Regions from separate parts of the Kitasatospora sp. NPDC058406 genome, predicted to be linked through region 3. Evidence: riboswitches for the same ligand, from Rfam matches in the RefSeq annotation. Region 3 holds a riboswitch; each other region holds the start of a gene.
The links. Region 3 has a riboswitch for cyclic di-AMP ahead of ACFWOG_RS06900 (transglycosylase family protein). Riboswitches for the same ligand answer to the same signal wherever they lie in the genome.
Positions count from the first base shown of each region.

Region 1 (5,118 bases), on a different contig from region 3:
CGCCCGTGGCGCCGGCCGGGGAGGGGCCGGGGCGGCTCAGAGCCGGATCACCCCCGCGACCGGCATCGCGCCGACGCTCTCGTAGCGGACCTTGGCCCCCGGGTACGGGGCGTGCACGATCACGCCGCCGCCGGCGTACATCCCGACGTGGTGCATGTCCCGGTAGAAGATCACCAGGTCTCCCGGCCGCGCTTCGGAGAGTCCCACCCGCCGGCCGGCGTACGCCTGGGCCTGCGAGGTGCGCGGCAGGGTCACTCCGGCCTGCCGCCAACTCCAGTACATCAGACCGGAACAGTCGAACGCCTTGGGCCCGGTGGATCCGTACACGTAGGGCGAGCCGATCATCTTGACGGCGGCGGCCAGCGCGGCGGCGCCCCGCTCGGAGGCGGGCGGGGCGGTCCCGAGGTCCAGCCGGTCGGTGCCGCGCGTGGCCCGCTGCTCCGCCTCCCGGGCGTCCTGCGCCGCCAGCCGGGCCCGCTCGACGACGCCGAGGCTGTTGAGGAGCCGCTGCGCCTTGGCCAGCCGCTGCTGGATCTGCTGCTTGCTCTCGGCGAGCGCCTTGCGGGTCTGGTCCAGCTCGGCGAGCTTGGCGGACGTCTCGGCGCGGCGCTGGTCGAGTCCGCGCTGCCGGGCGACCACCTCGCGGAGCGTCTCGTTCTGCCGCTCGGCGGCCTGGTCGAGGCTGCGGGCCCGGGAGAGGTAGCCCGCCGGGTCGGCGGAGAGCATCAGCTGCACGGTCTGCGCCATGCCGCCGCCCCGGTACTCGGCGCCGGCCACCGCCGCGAGGTCGCCGCGGAGCTGGTTGAGCTCGTCCTGGGCGACGGCGGTCTGCTGCTGGAGCGTGCCGGTCTCGTGCTGGAGCTTCTGCTGGGCCTCCTGGGCGGCGTTGTGCCGCTCGGAGGCCTGCTCGGCCTCCTCGTACAGCTGCTCCACCTGGGCCTTGACGTCCTTGCGGTTGGCGGGCCCGTCCGGGGAGCCGGGCGCCGCCTGGGCGGTGCCTCCGGTCGCCACACCCAGCGCGGTGGTGGCCGCCGCGGTGAGCACCAGCGCCCGGGCGAGGGCGTGCGCACCTGACAGCGGGGAACGGCGGTGCACGGGCATGCGGCGTCGGCTCCGATCCTGCGGCAACGGCCCGCCGCCGCCCCGGGGAGGACGGCTGGAAGCGGGAGTCCGGTGGCAGACGTTAGCGAGTCCGGGCAACCGAGTCCAAACCCCTCCCAACCCGAATATTTGACCCTCAATCGGACATCAGCCCGAGCGGGGGAAAAGCCGCAGGCCCGGCCTCCCCTCGCGGGGAGACCGGGCCCGTACGGACCGCGTGATCGGGGATCAGAGGCGCACGATGGAGTTGACCGGCATGTTGGAGGCCGCCTCGTAACGCACCGACGCACCCGGCTTGGGGGCGTGGATGACCTGACCGCCGCCCACGTAGATGCCGACGTGGTGCCGGTCGCCGTAGAAGATGACCAGGTCGCCGGGCTGGGCCTGGGAGATGTCCGAGCCGATCCGGGTACCGGCGCCGGCCTGCGCCTGCGAGGTGCGCGGGAGCGACACGCCCGCCTGGGCGTAGGCCCAGCCGGTGAGGCCGGAGCAGTCGAAGCTGCTCGGGCCGGTGGCGCCGTAGACGTACGGGGCACCGAGCTTGCTCTCGGCCGCGGCGATCGCGGCGGCGGCGCGCGAGCTGTTGGCGGCGGGCGCGGCCGGCTTCGGCGCCGCCGGAGCGGAGGAGGCCGGCGCGGCGGGCGCCTGGGTGGACGGAGCCTGGGCGGACGGCGCGCTGAGGTTGGTGCGGTCGTTCTCGCGGGAGGCGCGCTCGGCGTCGGCCTTCGCCTTGGCGACCTTGGCGGCCTCGGCCTTGGCGGCGTCCGCCTTCGCCTTGGCCTCGGCGGCGGCCTTCTCCTCGGCCGCGCGGATCGCCAGGCGCTCCTGCTCGCTGAGGGTGTTGAACAGGTCCTGGGCCTTCGTCAGCTTGGCCTGGACCTCCTCCTTGGAGGTCTTCAGCTGCTGGGTGGTGGCCTCCAGCTCGCCGAGCTTGTTCTGGGTCTCGGTGCGGTCCTGGTCGAGCCTGCGCTGCTGCTCCTGGAGCTCCTTCAGCGCGCCGGACTGGGTCGAACCGGCCTGGTTCAGGGCGTCGGCCTGGTTGAGGAAGTTGTCCGGGCTGGAGGAGAGCACCAGCTGGACGGTCTGCGATATGCCGCCGGTGCGGTACTGCTCGCCGGCGATCTCGGCGAGGCCGCCCTGCGCCTCGGTCACCACAGCCTGCTGACGGGCCACCTTGTCCTGGAGGTCGCCGACCTGCTTCTGCAGCTCCTGCTGCTTGGCCTGGGCGCCGTTGAGCTTCTCGGTGGCGATCTCGGCCTGCTCGTTGAGCTGGTCGACCTGCTCCTTGACCTGGTCCTTGGTCGGCGTCGGGTCGGCGTGGGCGCCGGACTGCGCGGAAAGGGCGACGGCCGCGGCGGCGAGGCCGGTCATGATCGAGACCCGGGTGCGGCCGGCGGGCTTGGGACGACGATGGGACGCCACGAAGGCGGACTCCTTCTTCCTCATCCGCCTACCGGGTGAGCTGACGGGTTCGGGCGGAAGCGTGCCCTACGACGCCTCACCGGCCGCTCACGCGACCGACCTGGCGCCGATTCACCCCGGAGGAACGTGGTTCCCCGGCTCCACTCCACAGCGCCCCCGACTGCTGGGCTCTCACTCGGACGGGCGACTGCCCGTCCCGCTGTTTCACGAACTCGGCGGGAACCACCGCCGCCACCCGGACTGGGTGATCGACTGTGCGGTGGTTCGAGGTACGACCCTAGTAACAGATCCGTGATCCGTTCAAATCCTTGTCGGAAAAAAGCTAGAAGAATACCGAAGTTCATTTGTGAATATGACCGGGTGTGACCAGCGCCGTACACGGAGCTGATCGTTCCTCACCTCTCGGTCGAACCGGCGGCCGAAACACCCGCGCCACCCCCGTTCGGAGGTGGCGCGGATCACAGGACCTTCGGCGGGCCCGCGGGCGTGTCGTGGCGGACCGTCAAACGGCCGGACACCCCGGCGCGTCAGACGCGGCGGATCGTGTTGATCTTCATCCCGTCGGCCTTCATCACCTTGATCACGTCACCGGTGCGGGGTGCGTGCACCACCATGCCGTTGCCGATGTACATCGCGACGTGGCTGCGGTCGTCGCGGTAGATGATCAGGTCACCGGGCTGCGCCTCGGCGAGCGACGGCACCCGGGTGCCGTAGTTGCCCTGGGCCTGCGAGGTACGCGGCAGCGAGACCCCGGCCTTGCCGTACGCCCAGACCATGAGCCCCGAGCAGTCGAAGCTGTTCGGGCCGGTGGAACCCCAGCCGTACGGCTTGCCCTGCTGGGCCATCGCGAGGGCCACCGCGGAGCCGGCCATGCCGGAGGCCTTCGGGAGCTCACCCAGGTCCGGGCGCTCGGTCCCGCGCGAGGCGCGGTCGGCCTGCTGCTGGGCCGCCTTCAGGGCCGCACGGTCGGCGGCGCTGAGCGAGTTCAGCAGGTCCTGGGCCTCCTTGAGCTTCTTGTTCACCTCCGCCTTGGACTGGTTCAGGTCCTTGGTGGTGGTGTCCAGCGAGGCCAGGACGGCGGCCGCCTCGACCTTCTGCTGGTCCAGCCGGCGCTGCTGGTCCTGGAGCCCCTTGAGCGCCTCGGCCTGGCTGGAGCTGGCCTGCTGCACGCTGCTGGCCTTGTCCAGGTAGCCGGACGGGTCGGAGGAGAGCATCAGCTGGACCGACGGGTCGATGCCGCCGGTGCGGTACTGCGCACCCGCGACCTCGGCCAGCCCGGCCTGAAGCTGGGTCATCTGCTCCTGACCGCGGGCCACCTGGTCCTGGAGCTGGTCAGCCTGCTTGCGCAGCTGGTCGGCCCGCTCCTTGGCGCCGTTGAATCGCTCGGTGGCCTGTTCGGCCTCCTCCTGCAGCTGGTCGATCTGCGCCTTGACGTCGTCCTTCTTGGGCGACGGGCTCGGCGCGGCGTGAGCGGCGACCTGGGCGGAGAGAGCGACCGCGGTCGCAGCGGCCGCGGTGAGCACGGTGACTCGCGCGCGGCTCGGCTGCTTGGGACGGCGGTGGGAGGCCAAAAGACCGGCTCCTTCTTCCAATGGACTCACCTGAACGGGTGAGAATCCGGAAAATAGGTTTGACGCCAGACACTAGTGAAGATCCATGCTTTGCGCCACTCCCCCGTTGGCGTGAACCCGTCCCCCACTCCCTGACTTCACGAGACCCTCACATCGCCGCAATCCCGGCGCTGACCAGGCGTCATTCCCGCCCGCTCGGAACCGGCGCACGGCTACGGCCGGGCCAGCCGATTGAGCAGCAGAACGGAGGCTACAGGGCGCGCGCCCGCCTTCCGTACGCCCTCCGCGACCTCCCGGTCGGTGGAGACCACCACCACCGGGCGCCCCTGCGGCTCGGCCCGCACCAACCGGCGGATCAGCTCGTCCGCCGTCTCCCCCGTTCGGCTGAACCGCACCCGCACGCCGCGCGGCGGCGCCATGATCACCGGCACGTCCAGGTCCTGCCCGTCGAACACGCAGGTGACCTCCGCCTGGGTGCGCTGCGCCAGCATCGCCAGCCCGCCCAGCAGCCGGATCCGCTGCTGCTCCAACGGCAGCGTCGGGTAGCCCGTCTTGGTCACGTTGTAGCCGTCCACCACCAGATGGACCTGCGGGATCGCCAGCAGCTGGTCCAGCAGCGCCGGGTCGTCCTCCGCCAGACCGCGCCGCGCCACGTCGTGCGGCGAGGCCGAACCCGGCACCACCGCCTCCACCAGGTCCGCCGGACGGATCTGGGACACCGGGAGCGCCAGCTCCCGCTGCAGCCCCTGGGCCGACTGGAGGACGGCGTCCAGCAGCAGCCGCAGCCGCATGTCCTCGACGCTGCGCCCCTCGCGGGCCGACCGGCGGCCCTGCTCGACGGCGGTCTCCAGCTCCGACACCCGGTGCCGCAGCCGCCGCGTCTCGCTCTCGCCGGCACTCCGCTCGGCCGCCGCCTGCGCCTTGACCGCCTCGAACTCGACGGCCAGCTTGCGGGTCTCGGCCTGCGCCCGGCGGGTGTCGCTCTCCAGCGAACGGACCTTCCGGCGCAGCGACTCGGCCTCCT
Region 1 is NZ_JBHXKE010000002.1:33,810-38,927, forward strand. It holds gene ACFWOG_RS00675 (NlpC/P60 family protein) at 37-1,101, opposite strand; gene ACFWOG_RS00680 (NlpC/P60 family protein) at 1,330-2,523, opposite strand; cyclic di-AMP (ydaO/yuaA leader) riboswitch at 2,534-2,686, opposite strand; gene ACFWOG_RS00685 (NlpC/P60 family protein) at 3,051-4,094, opposite strand; gene ACFWOG_RS00690 (NYN domain-containing protein) at 4,307-5,118, opposite strand, start outside.
Region 1: it holds a riboswitch for cyclic di-AMP, as region 3 does, so the genes downstream of both, ACFWOG_RS00680 (NlpC/P60 family protein) here and ACFWOG_RS06900 (transglycosylase family protein) in region 3, are expected to answer to the same signal.

Region 2 (5,118 bases), on a different contig from region 3:
GCACCGCCGGCCACCCATGCCGCGGACCCGGTCGGCCGGGAGATTCCGCGAGCGTCCACCGGGTCGACCGCGCCCACCCGCGCGTCCCCGGCGGCCGCACACTCCGGCGAACCCTGCCGACCGGCACCACCGCCCCGCGCCGCTGACGGCACCCGAACGATCCGTTCGCCCGGAAACCCCTCCCGAACTCTCACCGAGCCCTTTCCGGAACCCTTCCGGAACCCTTCGGGATTCGGCCTGAATTCGGCGGGAATCCGGCCGGGCGGACAAGCCACCGGAAAGATCCCCCCCGGGGGGAGTAAACGACAAAGGCCGACCCGGTTCGCGAGAGGAGGTCTCGCGAACCGGGCCGGCCCAACGGGCGTGTCCCGCGCCCGTGGATCCACTGGTGGTGCGGCGATCACCCGGTCAAGCGGTCACCCGACATGACCATTCCGGGAGGTCGTTCACCCCGCACCCAGCGGTGGTTCTGGTGCTCGATCAGATCGAGACGCCGTGCGCCCGCAGGTAGGCGATCGGGTCGATGTCCGAGCCGTACTCCGAGCCGGTGCGGATCTCGAAGTGCAGGTGCGGGCCGGTCACGTTGCCGGTCGCACCGGAGAGGCCGATCTGCTGGCCGGCGGTGACGGTCTGACCGACCTTCACCGCGATCGAGGACAGGTGCGCGTACTGGGCGTACTTGCCGTCGGCGAGCTTGATCTCGACCTCGTTGCCGTAGGCGCCGCCGTTGCCGGCCTTCACCACGGTGCCGGCCGCGATGGCGCGCAGCGGGGTGCCGGTGGCAGCGGAGAAGTCGACACCGGTGTGGTGGCCGGAGGACCACATGGAACCGGCGACACCGTAGGCGGTACCGAGCTTGGTACCGGCCAGCGGGGCGACGTAGCCGGAGGAGGCGACCACGGGAGCCGGCGCCGGGGCGGCGGGCTTCGCGGCCTGGACCGGCGCGGGCTTGGCGGCGGGCGCGGCGGGCTTCGCGGCCGGGGCGACCGGCTTGACGGCCGGGGCGGCGGGCTTCGCGGCCGGGGCGGCGGGCTTGGCGGCCGGCTTCACCGAGTCCTGCGAGACCTGCGGCTTGGCGGCGGGCGCGGCCGGCTTGGCGGCCTCGACGGCCTTGCCGCCGAGTGCGAGCTGCTGGCCCGGGTAGATCAGGTTCGGGTTGGCGCCGACGACCGAGCGGTTGCGCTCGTACAGGGCCTCCCAGCCGCCCTGGACGTTCTTCGCGTCGGCGATCTTCGACAGGGTGTCCCCGCCTGCGACCTTGTAGGTCTCCTCGGCCGCGGCGGCCGGGGCGGTCTCGGCGGCCGGGGCGGCGTCGACGCTGGCGGCGCCGTTCCAGGTGCTGGTCTGGTGGGGCTTGGCGGCCGGAGCCTCGTGGGCCTGGGCGCTCACCGCGGTGACCAGCGGGAGGGCGAAGGCGGCGCCGGTGACGGCGGTGGCGATACCGATGCGGACGGCGCGGGGCAGGGCGATACGACGAGCCTGTGCGGCCATGGCTGATGTCCTCTCCGACGCCTACGAGGTGAGCTGTCGGGTTCGGGCTGGAGTTGCCCGGCCGCATCTAGGCGGCTTCACCCCAAGCCGGACCGCGAATTCCGGTCCGGCGACTTACCTTTGGGTCCCCCGCTCCTGCCGAACAGAGTTCGTTGCGTACCACCGGGCAGCGGCAGGACTAGGCGTTCCACCCGGTGGCCACCCGGGCTGACGCCGGGCGGTCGCTGAACTAAAACTCATCCGTCCGAGTGAAGCAATGTCGATCTCTTGAACTCGCAACAAAACACCGGACCGCCGTCACGCTCCGAATGATCGGCTGCACAGTACGCACACAATCGATTCACGGCGTGCCACTGATCCACGACCCTCCGCCGATTTCCGGACCGGTCCGCACACGATCACTCACGGAAAGCCATCCGCCGACACGCCCCCGGTGACCCTTGTCACGTCGGCCCCCGGGGCGGACGATCATGCCGTGGCCACCTCCGAGGCCGGCATCCTGCGGTTGGGCACCGCGCAGGGTCGCTGGGTACTTCTGGCGACGGTGCTCGGCTCCAGCCTGGCGATGCTCGACGGGACCGTCGTGAACGTCGCGCTGCCCAGGATCGGGACCGATCTCGACGCCCCGCTCGCTGCCCTGCAGTGGACGCTCAACGCCTACCTGCTCACCCTGGCCGGGCTGATCCTGCTCGGCGGCGCGCTCGGGGACCGGTACGGCCGGCGCCGGATCTTCCTGCTCGGCGTGGTCTGGTTCGCCGTCGCCTCCGCGGCCTGCGCGGCCGCGCCCACCATCGAGGTGCTGGTCGCCGCCCGCGCGGTGCAGGGCGTCGGCGGGGCCCTGCTCACCCCGGGATCACTGGCGATGCTCCAGGCGGTCTTCCACCCCGAGGACCGCTCCGCCGCGGTCGGCCTCTGGTCCGGCCTCGGCGGGGTGTCGGCGGCGGTCGGACCGTTCCTCGGCGGCTGGCTGGTGGACGGGCCGGGCTGGCGGTGGATCTTCCTCCTGAACGTCCCGCTGGCCGTGCTGGTCGTCGCGGTGACCGCCCGACACGTGCCGGAGAGCCGGGACGAGTCCTCGACCGGCCGGTTCGACGTCCTCGGCGCGGTGCTGGCCGCAGTGGCCCTGGGGACCTTCACCTACGCGCTGACCGCCGCCGGGGAGGGCCTCTCCCCCGGGGTCTGGCTCACCGGGGCGGCCGGGCTGCTGCTGGGCGTGGCCTTCGTGCTGGTCGAGCGCCGCACGCCGGAGCCGATGCTGCCGCTCGGACTCTTCTCGTCACGCCTGTTCACGGCGGTGAACCTGGTCACCCTCGCCGTCTACGCGGCGTTCAGCGGGGTCTTCTTCCTGCTCGTCGTGCAGCTCCAGATCGTCTCCGGCTTCTCCCCCCTGGTCTCCGGGGTGGCCCTGGTGCCGATCACCGTGCTGATGCTGGCGCTCTCCGCGCGGGCCGGACGGCTGGGCAAGCGGATCGGGCCCCGGCTGCCGCTCACCGTCGGCCCGCTGCTCTGCGCCGCCGGCGTGCTGCTGATGCTGCGGATCGGCCCCGACGCCTCGTACTGGACGGACGTGCTGCCGGCCGTCACGGTGATGGGCTGCGGGATGGTGCTGCTGGTCGCACCGCTGACCGCGACGGTGCTGGCGGCGGTGGAGGTGCGGCACGCGGGGATCGCCAGCGGCGTGAACAACGCCGCCGCCCGGGCCGCCGGCCTGCTCGCGGTCGCCGCCCTGCCGTCGTTGGCCGGGCTGAGCGGCGACGCCTACCAGGTGCCGGCCTCGGTGGACGCGGCGTTCCGCACCGCGATGCTGATCTGCGCCGGGCTGCTGGTGGCCGGCGGGCTGACCGCGCTGGTCACCGTGCACGGCAACGTCCTGGCGCCGGAGGATCACCCGGTGGCCGAGCCGGACTGCCGGTACGCCTGCGCCACCGGCGCACCGCCACTGGATCCGGGCCACGCGCCGGAGGCGTCCGAGCACGGCGAAGGCCCCGCCACCGGTACGGTGACGGGGCCCCGGCCGGACGCCTGACGAGACGCCGGACCAGCCTGACGGAACGTCAGAGGATGTCGCCCGGAGCGTACTTGGCGGCCTCGGGGTGGGCGGCCGCGACCGCCTCGATCTGCCGGACGACCTCGGCGACCTGGGCACCGGCGGCGCCGGTGAAGGAGAGCCGGTCACCCAGCAGCGCGTCCAGCGCGGCCCGGTCCAGCGGGATCCGCTCGTCGTTCGCGAGGCGGTCCAGCAGCTCGTTCTCCCGGGCGCCGGCGCGCATCGCGAGCGCGGAGGCGACGGCGTGCTCCTTGATGACCTCGTGGCCGGCCTCCCGGCCGACGCCCGCGCGGACCGCTCCCATCAGCACCTTGGTGGTGGCCAGGAACGGCAGGTAGCGGTCCAGCTCGGCCTCGATCACGGCGGGGAAGGCGCCGAACTCGTCGAGGACGGTCAGGAAGGTCTCCAGCAGACCGTCGAACGCGAAGAAGGCGTCCGGCAGCGCGACCCGGCGGACCACGGAGCAGGAGACGTCGCCCTCGTTCCACTGGTCGCCGGCCAGCTCGGCGGTCATCGACGCGTAGCCGCGCAGGATGACGGCCAGGCCGTTGACGCGCTCGCAGGAGCGGGTGTTCATCTTGTGCGGCATCGCGGAGGAGCCGACCTGGCCCTCCTTGAACCCCTCGGTGACCAGCTCGTGGCCGGCCATCAGGCGGATCGTCTTGGCCAGGCTGGACGGCGCGGCCGACAGCTGGACGAGGGCGGTCAGCACCTCGAAGTCCAGCGAGCGCGGGTAGACCTGGCCGACGCTGGTGAGCACGTTGTCGAAGCCGAGGTGCGCGGCGACCCGGCGCTCCAGCTCGGAGAGCTTGTCGGTGTCGCCGTCGAGCAGGTCGAGCATGTCCTGGGCGGTGCCGACCGGGCCCTTGATCCCGCGCAGCGGGTACCGGGCGATCAGCTCCTCCAGGCGGCGGAAGGCGACCAGCAGCTCGTCGGCGACGGTCGCGAAGCGCTTGCCCAGGGTGGTGGCCTGCGCGGCCACGTTGTGCGAGCGGCCGGCCATGACCAGCTCGGCGTGCTGGGCGGACAGACGGCCCAGCCGGACCAGGACGGCCACGGCGCGGTCGCGCACGTGCTCCAGCGACTGCCGGATCTGCAGCTGCTCGACGTTCTCGGTCAGATCGCGGGAGGTCATCCCCTTGTGGATCTGCTCGTGGCCGGCGAGCTCGCTGAACTCCTCGATGCGGGCCTTCACGTCGTGCCGGGTGATCCGCTCGCGGGCGGCGATCGACGCGAGGTCGACCTGGTCGATCACTCGCTCGTAGTCGGCGACGGCCGTGGCCGGCACCTCGACGCCGAGGTCCTGCTGGGCCTTCAGGACGGCAAGCCAGAGGTGGCGCTCAAGCACCACCTTGTGCTCGGGGGACCAGAGCTGGGCCAGGGTCGCCGAGGCGTACCGGGAGGCCAGGACATTGGGGATCTGGGGCTTCGCGCTCACGCTTCGCAAGCCTAACAGCCGAGGTCAGCCGGAACCGCGCCGGTCCGGCGGCCACGGCGGACGGGCCGGACGGGCCGGACGGAGCGGCCCGGGCCGGGCCGGGGGCCGACGGAAACGGGGGCAGCGGTCGCGCCGGGCGCGC
Region 2 is NZ_JBHXKE010000291.1:3,486-8,603, reverse strand. It holds gene ACFWOG_RS35945 (peptidoglycan DD-metalloendopeptidase family protein) at 481-1,491, opposite strand; cyclic di-AMP (ydaO/yuaA leader) riboswitch at 1,495-1,656, opposite strand; gene ACFWOG_RS35940 (MFS transporter) at 1,967-3,517, shown strand; gene purB (adenylosuccinate lyase) at 3,546-4,976, opposite strand.
Region 2: it holds a riboswitch for cyclic di-AMP, as region 3 does, so the genes downstream of both, ACFWOG_RS35945 (peptidoglycan DD-metalloendopeptidase family protein) here and ACFWOG_RS06900 (transglycosylase family protein) in region 3, are expected to answer to the same signal.

Region 3 (5,118 bases):
GTTCGGGGACGCCGAGGCGACGGGCGCCGCCGAGGTGGAGGCGAACTGGGAGACGCTGAAGGCCGCCGAGAAGTCGGAGCGCGAGTCGGTGCTGGACGGCGTGCCGGCCGGGCTGCCGTCGCTGGCGTACGCGGCGAAGCTGGTGTCGCGGGTGCGCCGGTCCGGGTTCGCGGGCGTGTCGGACGAGCCGTACGAGCTGCCCGCGGAGCTCACGCCGGAGTCGGCGGGCGGGCTGCTGCTCGCGGTGGCGCAGCGCGCGCACGACGCGGGGGTGGACGTGGACGCCGCGCTGCGGGCGGCGGCACGCGGCTACCGGGACGCGGTCCGCGCGGCCGAGGGCCTCAAGCCCGAACAGTCGGAGCAGTCGGAGCAGCCCGAGCAGCCCGAGTAGTCGGAGCCGCCCGGGCCACCCGCGCGCGGCGGACCGGGGCGCCCGGCCCGCCACCGCGGGTCAGACCCGCGCGACGTCCCTCGCCGGCCGCCGCTGCGCCGGGACGACCTCGCCGATCGCCTCGCCGACCAGCGCGACCAGTTCGGCGAGCCGCTCCAGGTCGAGGTGGTCGGGCAGGTCGGCGAGCGACACGATCCGCTCGCCGTCCGGTCCGGCCACGCAGAACAGGTCGATCGGGCCGAGGTGCTTCTCGGCGGTGTCGACGAGGGCGGCGACGTCGCTGGGGCGGCGGATGTCGCCGCAGACGCCGACGACCGGGCAGCCCGGCCGGTCGAGCTCGGTGGCGAGGTCCTCGGCGATGCCGACCTGCTGGTCGGCGATGAGGATCCCGGCTGCTCCGGCGGCGGTGAACCTGCGGGCGAGGTCGGCCCCCGACCCGCCGTGGAGTACCGCGATCACGACGACCGAACCGGTGTCCCGCATGGTGTTGCTCCTCCCTGTGGGCGGCCCCGCACCGGCGCCCACGGACATCTTGCGGAGGATCGTAGGCACGTCCTGACCCTCCGCAACAGGGAATACCCCTCAGGTGACCAGACTCACGCCTGTCGTGTCCGACTTGCACCCGGGATACCGTCGTTCCATGCCAGTCCAGCCCGCCTCCGCCCGCCCTCCGCTCTTCACCTGGGACTTCGCCGCCGACCCGTACCCGGCGTACGCGTGGCTGCGCGAGCACGAGCCGGTGCACCGCACCACCCTGCCGAGCGGCGTGGAGGCGTGGCTGGTGACGCGGTACGCGGACGCCCGGCAGGCGCTGGCGGACGGCCGGCTCTCCAAGAACCCGGCGAACCACAGCGAGCAGGCGCACCGCGCCGGCCGGGTCGGCATCCCGGGCGAGCGCCAGGCCGACCTGATGACGCACCTGCTGAACATCGATCCGCCGGACCACACCCGGCTCCGCCGTCTGGTGTCGAAGGCGTTCACGCCGCGCCGGGTGGCGGCCTTCGAGCCCCGGGTGCAGCAGCTGACCGACCGGCTGATCGACGGGTTCGCGGAGCGCGGGAGCGCCGACCTGATCCACGAGTTCGCCTTCCCGCTCCCCATCTACGCGATCTGCGACATGCTCGGGGTGCCCGCCGAGGACCAGGACGACTTCCGGGACTGGGCCGGGATGATGATCCGGCACGGCGGTGGCCGGCGCGGCGGTGTGGGGCGCGCGGTGAAGCGGATGCGCGAGTACCTGGCGGAGCTGATCCACCGCAAGCGGGCGGACCTCGGGGACGACCTGATCTCCGGGCTGATCCGGGCCGGTGACCACGGCGAGCACCTCACCGAGAACGAGGCCGCGGCGATGGCCTTCATCCTGCTCTTCGCCGGGTTCGAGACGACCGTGAACCTGATCGGCAACGGCACGTACGCGCTGTTGCGCAATCCCGGCCAGCGCGCCCTGCTCCAGGAGTCGATCGCCCGTGGCGAGAGTGGTCTGCTGGAGACCGGGATCGAGGAACTCCTGCGCTACGACGGGCCGGTGGAGCTGGCGACGTGGCGGTTCGCGACCAGCCCGCTGACCATCGGCGGGGTGCTGATCCCGGCCGGGGACCCGGTGCTGGTCGTGCTCGCGGCGGCGGACCGGGACCCGGCGCGGTTCGCCGACGAGAACACCCTCGACCTGGCCCGCGCGGACAACCCGCACCTGGGCTTCGGGCACGGCATCCACTACTGCATCGGCGCCCCGCTGGCCCGGTTGGAGGGGCGGTCCGCGCTGGCCACGCTGCTCTCCCGGCTGCCCGACCTGCGGCTCGCCGAGAGCCCGGAGAACCTGCGGTGGCGCGGTGGTCTGATCATGCGTGGACTTCGTGAACTTCCCGTGGAATTCACCCCCGAGAAGATGCCCGAAAGGGCCTCTTCCGGGCAGTCGTCCGGTGCTCCGTCCGATCGGTGAGGCGACCCGCGACACGCTGACGGAAGGTCTCCGACCAGGCAGGACGGCGAGATTGAACCGTCACCAACCCGGACATAGCGCCCCCGTTGGTGGGCGATCCATCACCTGACGTGATTTCCGTGTGATACCGACGATATGAGCTTGTGATTGCTCTACGGATCTGTCTACTCTCCGTGGAGTTCGCAGCTGCGAGCCCCGAGCACGGAACGCCGAGTCCTGCCCGTCGTGCCCCGGGAAACCGACCAGACCCTGGGCAGGGGCGGGGGAACCAGGTTTGTTGCCGTCCCCCACGGCTTGGGGTGAAGCCGCCTCGCGCGGCCGGGCCACCTCCCGGTCCGAACCCGACAGCTCACCTCGCAGGCGTGCGGAGAGGGACCTCTTCATGCTGTTCGTCGGAACCGGCCGTCATCGTCGTCGTACCCAGACCGAGAAGGCCATCGCCGTCGCCGGCGTCGCCGGTGTCGGGCTGGCCCTGCCGATCCTCAGCGCCACCGGTGCCTCCGCCGCCCCGGTCTCCACCTGGGACGCGGTCGCCCAGTGCGAGGCCGGCGGCAACTGGAGCATCAACACCGGCAACGGCTTCTACGGCGGCCTGCAGTTCACGCCCAGCACCTGGAAGGCGTTCGGCGGCACCTCGTACGCGCCGCAGGCCAACCAGGCCTCCAAGGCGCAGCAGATCTCGGTGGCCGAGAAGGTCCTCGCCTCGCAGGGGCCGGGCGCCTGGCCGGTCTGCTCCAAGAAGGCGGGCCTGAGCAAGGGCGGCGCCCCGGCGGCGGTCGACACCTCGGCGGACGCCAAGCCGGCCGTCCCGCAGGCCGCCACCCAGCCGAGCGCGCCGCAGACCACCGCCCCGCAGACCACCGCGCCGAAGCACGCCGCGCCGAAGTCGGCCCAGCAGGAGAAGCCGGCCCAGGCGGCCAAGCAGGCCCCGAAGCACGCCGCGCCGAAGCCGCAGGCCCAGCAGGACCGGCCGCAGGTGCAGCAGTACGGGCAGGCCCCGTCCTTCTCCGGCATGTCCGGCTGGGACGCCGACGCGAAGGTGTTCTGGTACGAGAACAACGGCGGCTGGTACTGGACCAGCCACCAGAGCGTCTACCAGCAGTACGCCGGTCAGGCCGCGGTCCAGGACGCCCGTCCGGCCGCCGCCCAGAGCGCCCCGGCCGCCCAGCAGGGCGCGGGCCACGGCTACACCGTCCGGGCGGGCGACACGCTCGCCGGCATCGCCGCCGGCCAGGGTGTCTCCGGCGGCTGGCAGGCGCTCTACGACGGCAACCGCGGCACCGTCGGCGGCGACCCCGACCTGATCGTCCCCGGCCAGGTGCTCACCCTCGGCTGATGCCGTTTCGCCGGTGGATCGCGAGGGGGGGCCGGGTTCGACCGGGTCCGGCCCCTTCGTCCCGATCCGGCCCCCTTCCGTGGGGCAACCAGGTGAACTACCGGCGGGTAGCCGTGCCACACGCTGAGACGGGACCCGGGCCGACGTGGCCCGGAGAGCCCGTGCGGTTAGGCTCTGGTCGTAACGACTCCGCAATCGTCCGGCCGACAGCACCCACCGTCAGCCGAACCTGTTTCCGCTAGGAGATGCCTCGTGCCGTCCATCGATGTCGTCGTAGCCCGTGAGATTCTCGACTCGCGTGGCAACCCCACGGTCGAGGTCGAGGTGGGCCTCGACGACGGCAGCACCGGCCGCGCCGCTGTCCCGTCAGGTGCCTCCACCGGCGCCTTCGAGGCGCTGGAGCTCCGCGACGGTGACAAGAACCGCTACTTCGGCAAGGGCGTGGAGAAGGCCGTCCTGGCCGTCATCGAGCAGATCGGCCCGGAGCTCGTCGGCTACGACGCCACCGAGCAGCGCCTGATCGACCAGGCCATGCTCGACCTGGACGCCACCCCGGACAAGTCCTCGCTCGGCGCCAACGCCATCCTGGGCGTCTCGCTGGCCGTCGCGCACGCCGCCTCCGAGGCCAGCGACCTGCCGCTGTTCCGCTACCTGGGCGGCCCGAACGCGCACGTCCTGCCGGTCCCGATGATGAACATCCTCAACGGCGGCTCGCACGCGGACTCCAACGTCGACATCCAGGAGTTCATGATCGCTCCGATCGGCGCGGAGTCCTTCTCCGAGGCCGTCCGCTGGGGCGTCGAGGTCTACCACACCCTCAAGGGTGTGCTGAAGGAGCGCGGCCTCTCCACCGGCCTGGGCGACGAGGGCGGCTTCGCCCCGAACCTGGACTCCAACCGCGAGGCCCTGGACCTCATCGTCGAGGCGATCCAGAAGGCCGGCTACGTGCCGGGCAAGGACGTCGCGCTGGCGCTGGACGTCGCCTCCTCCGAGTTCTACGAGGACGGCGCCTACCAGTTCGAGGGCAAGGCGCTCACCTCCGCCGAGCTCATCGAGTACTACGCCGGCCTGGTCGCCGCCTACCCGCTGGTCTCCATCGAGGACCCGCTGGACGAGTCGGACTGGGACGGCTGGAAGGCCATGACCGACAAGCTGGGCGACAAGGTCCAGATCGTCGGCGACGACCTGTTCGTCACCAACCCGGCCCGCCTGGCCCGTGGCATCGAGACCGGCACCGCCAACGCGCTGCTGGTGAAGGTGAACCAGATCGGCTCGCTGACCGAGACCCTGGACGCCGTCGAGCTGGCCCAGCGCAACGGCTACCGCTGCATGATGTCGCACCGCTCCGGCGAGACCGAGGACGTCACCATCGCCGACCTGGCCGTCGCGACCAACTGCGGCCAGATCAAGACCGGTGCCCCGGCCCGCTCCGAGCGCGTCGCCAAGTACAAC
Region 3 is NZ_JBHXKE010000022.1:19,665-24,782, forward strand. It holds gene ACFWOG_RS06885 (MazG family protein) at 1-391, shown strand, start outside; gene ACFWOG_RS06890 (SDR family NAD(P)-dependent oxidoreductase) at 452-874, opposite strand; gene ACFWOG_RS06895 (cytochrome P450) at 1,032-2,330, shown strand; cyclic di-AMP (ydaO/yuaA leader) riboswitch at 2,561-2,707, shown strand; gene ACFWOG_RS06900 (transglycosylase family protein) at 2,713-3,666, shown strand; gene eno (phosphopyruvate hydratase) at 3,919-5,118, shown strand, end outside.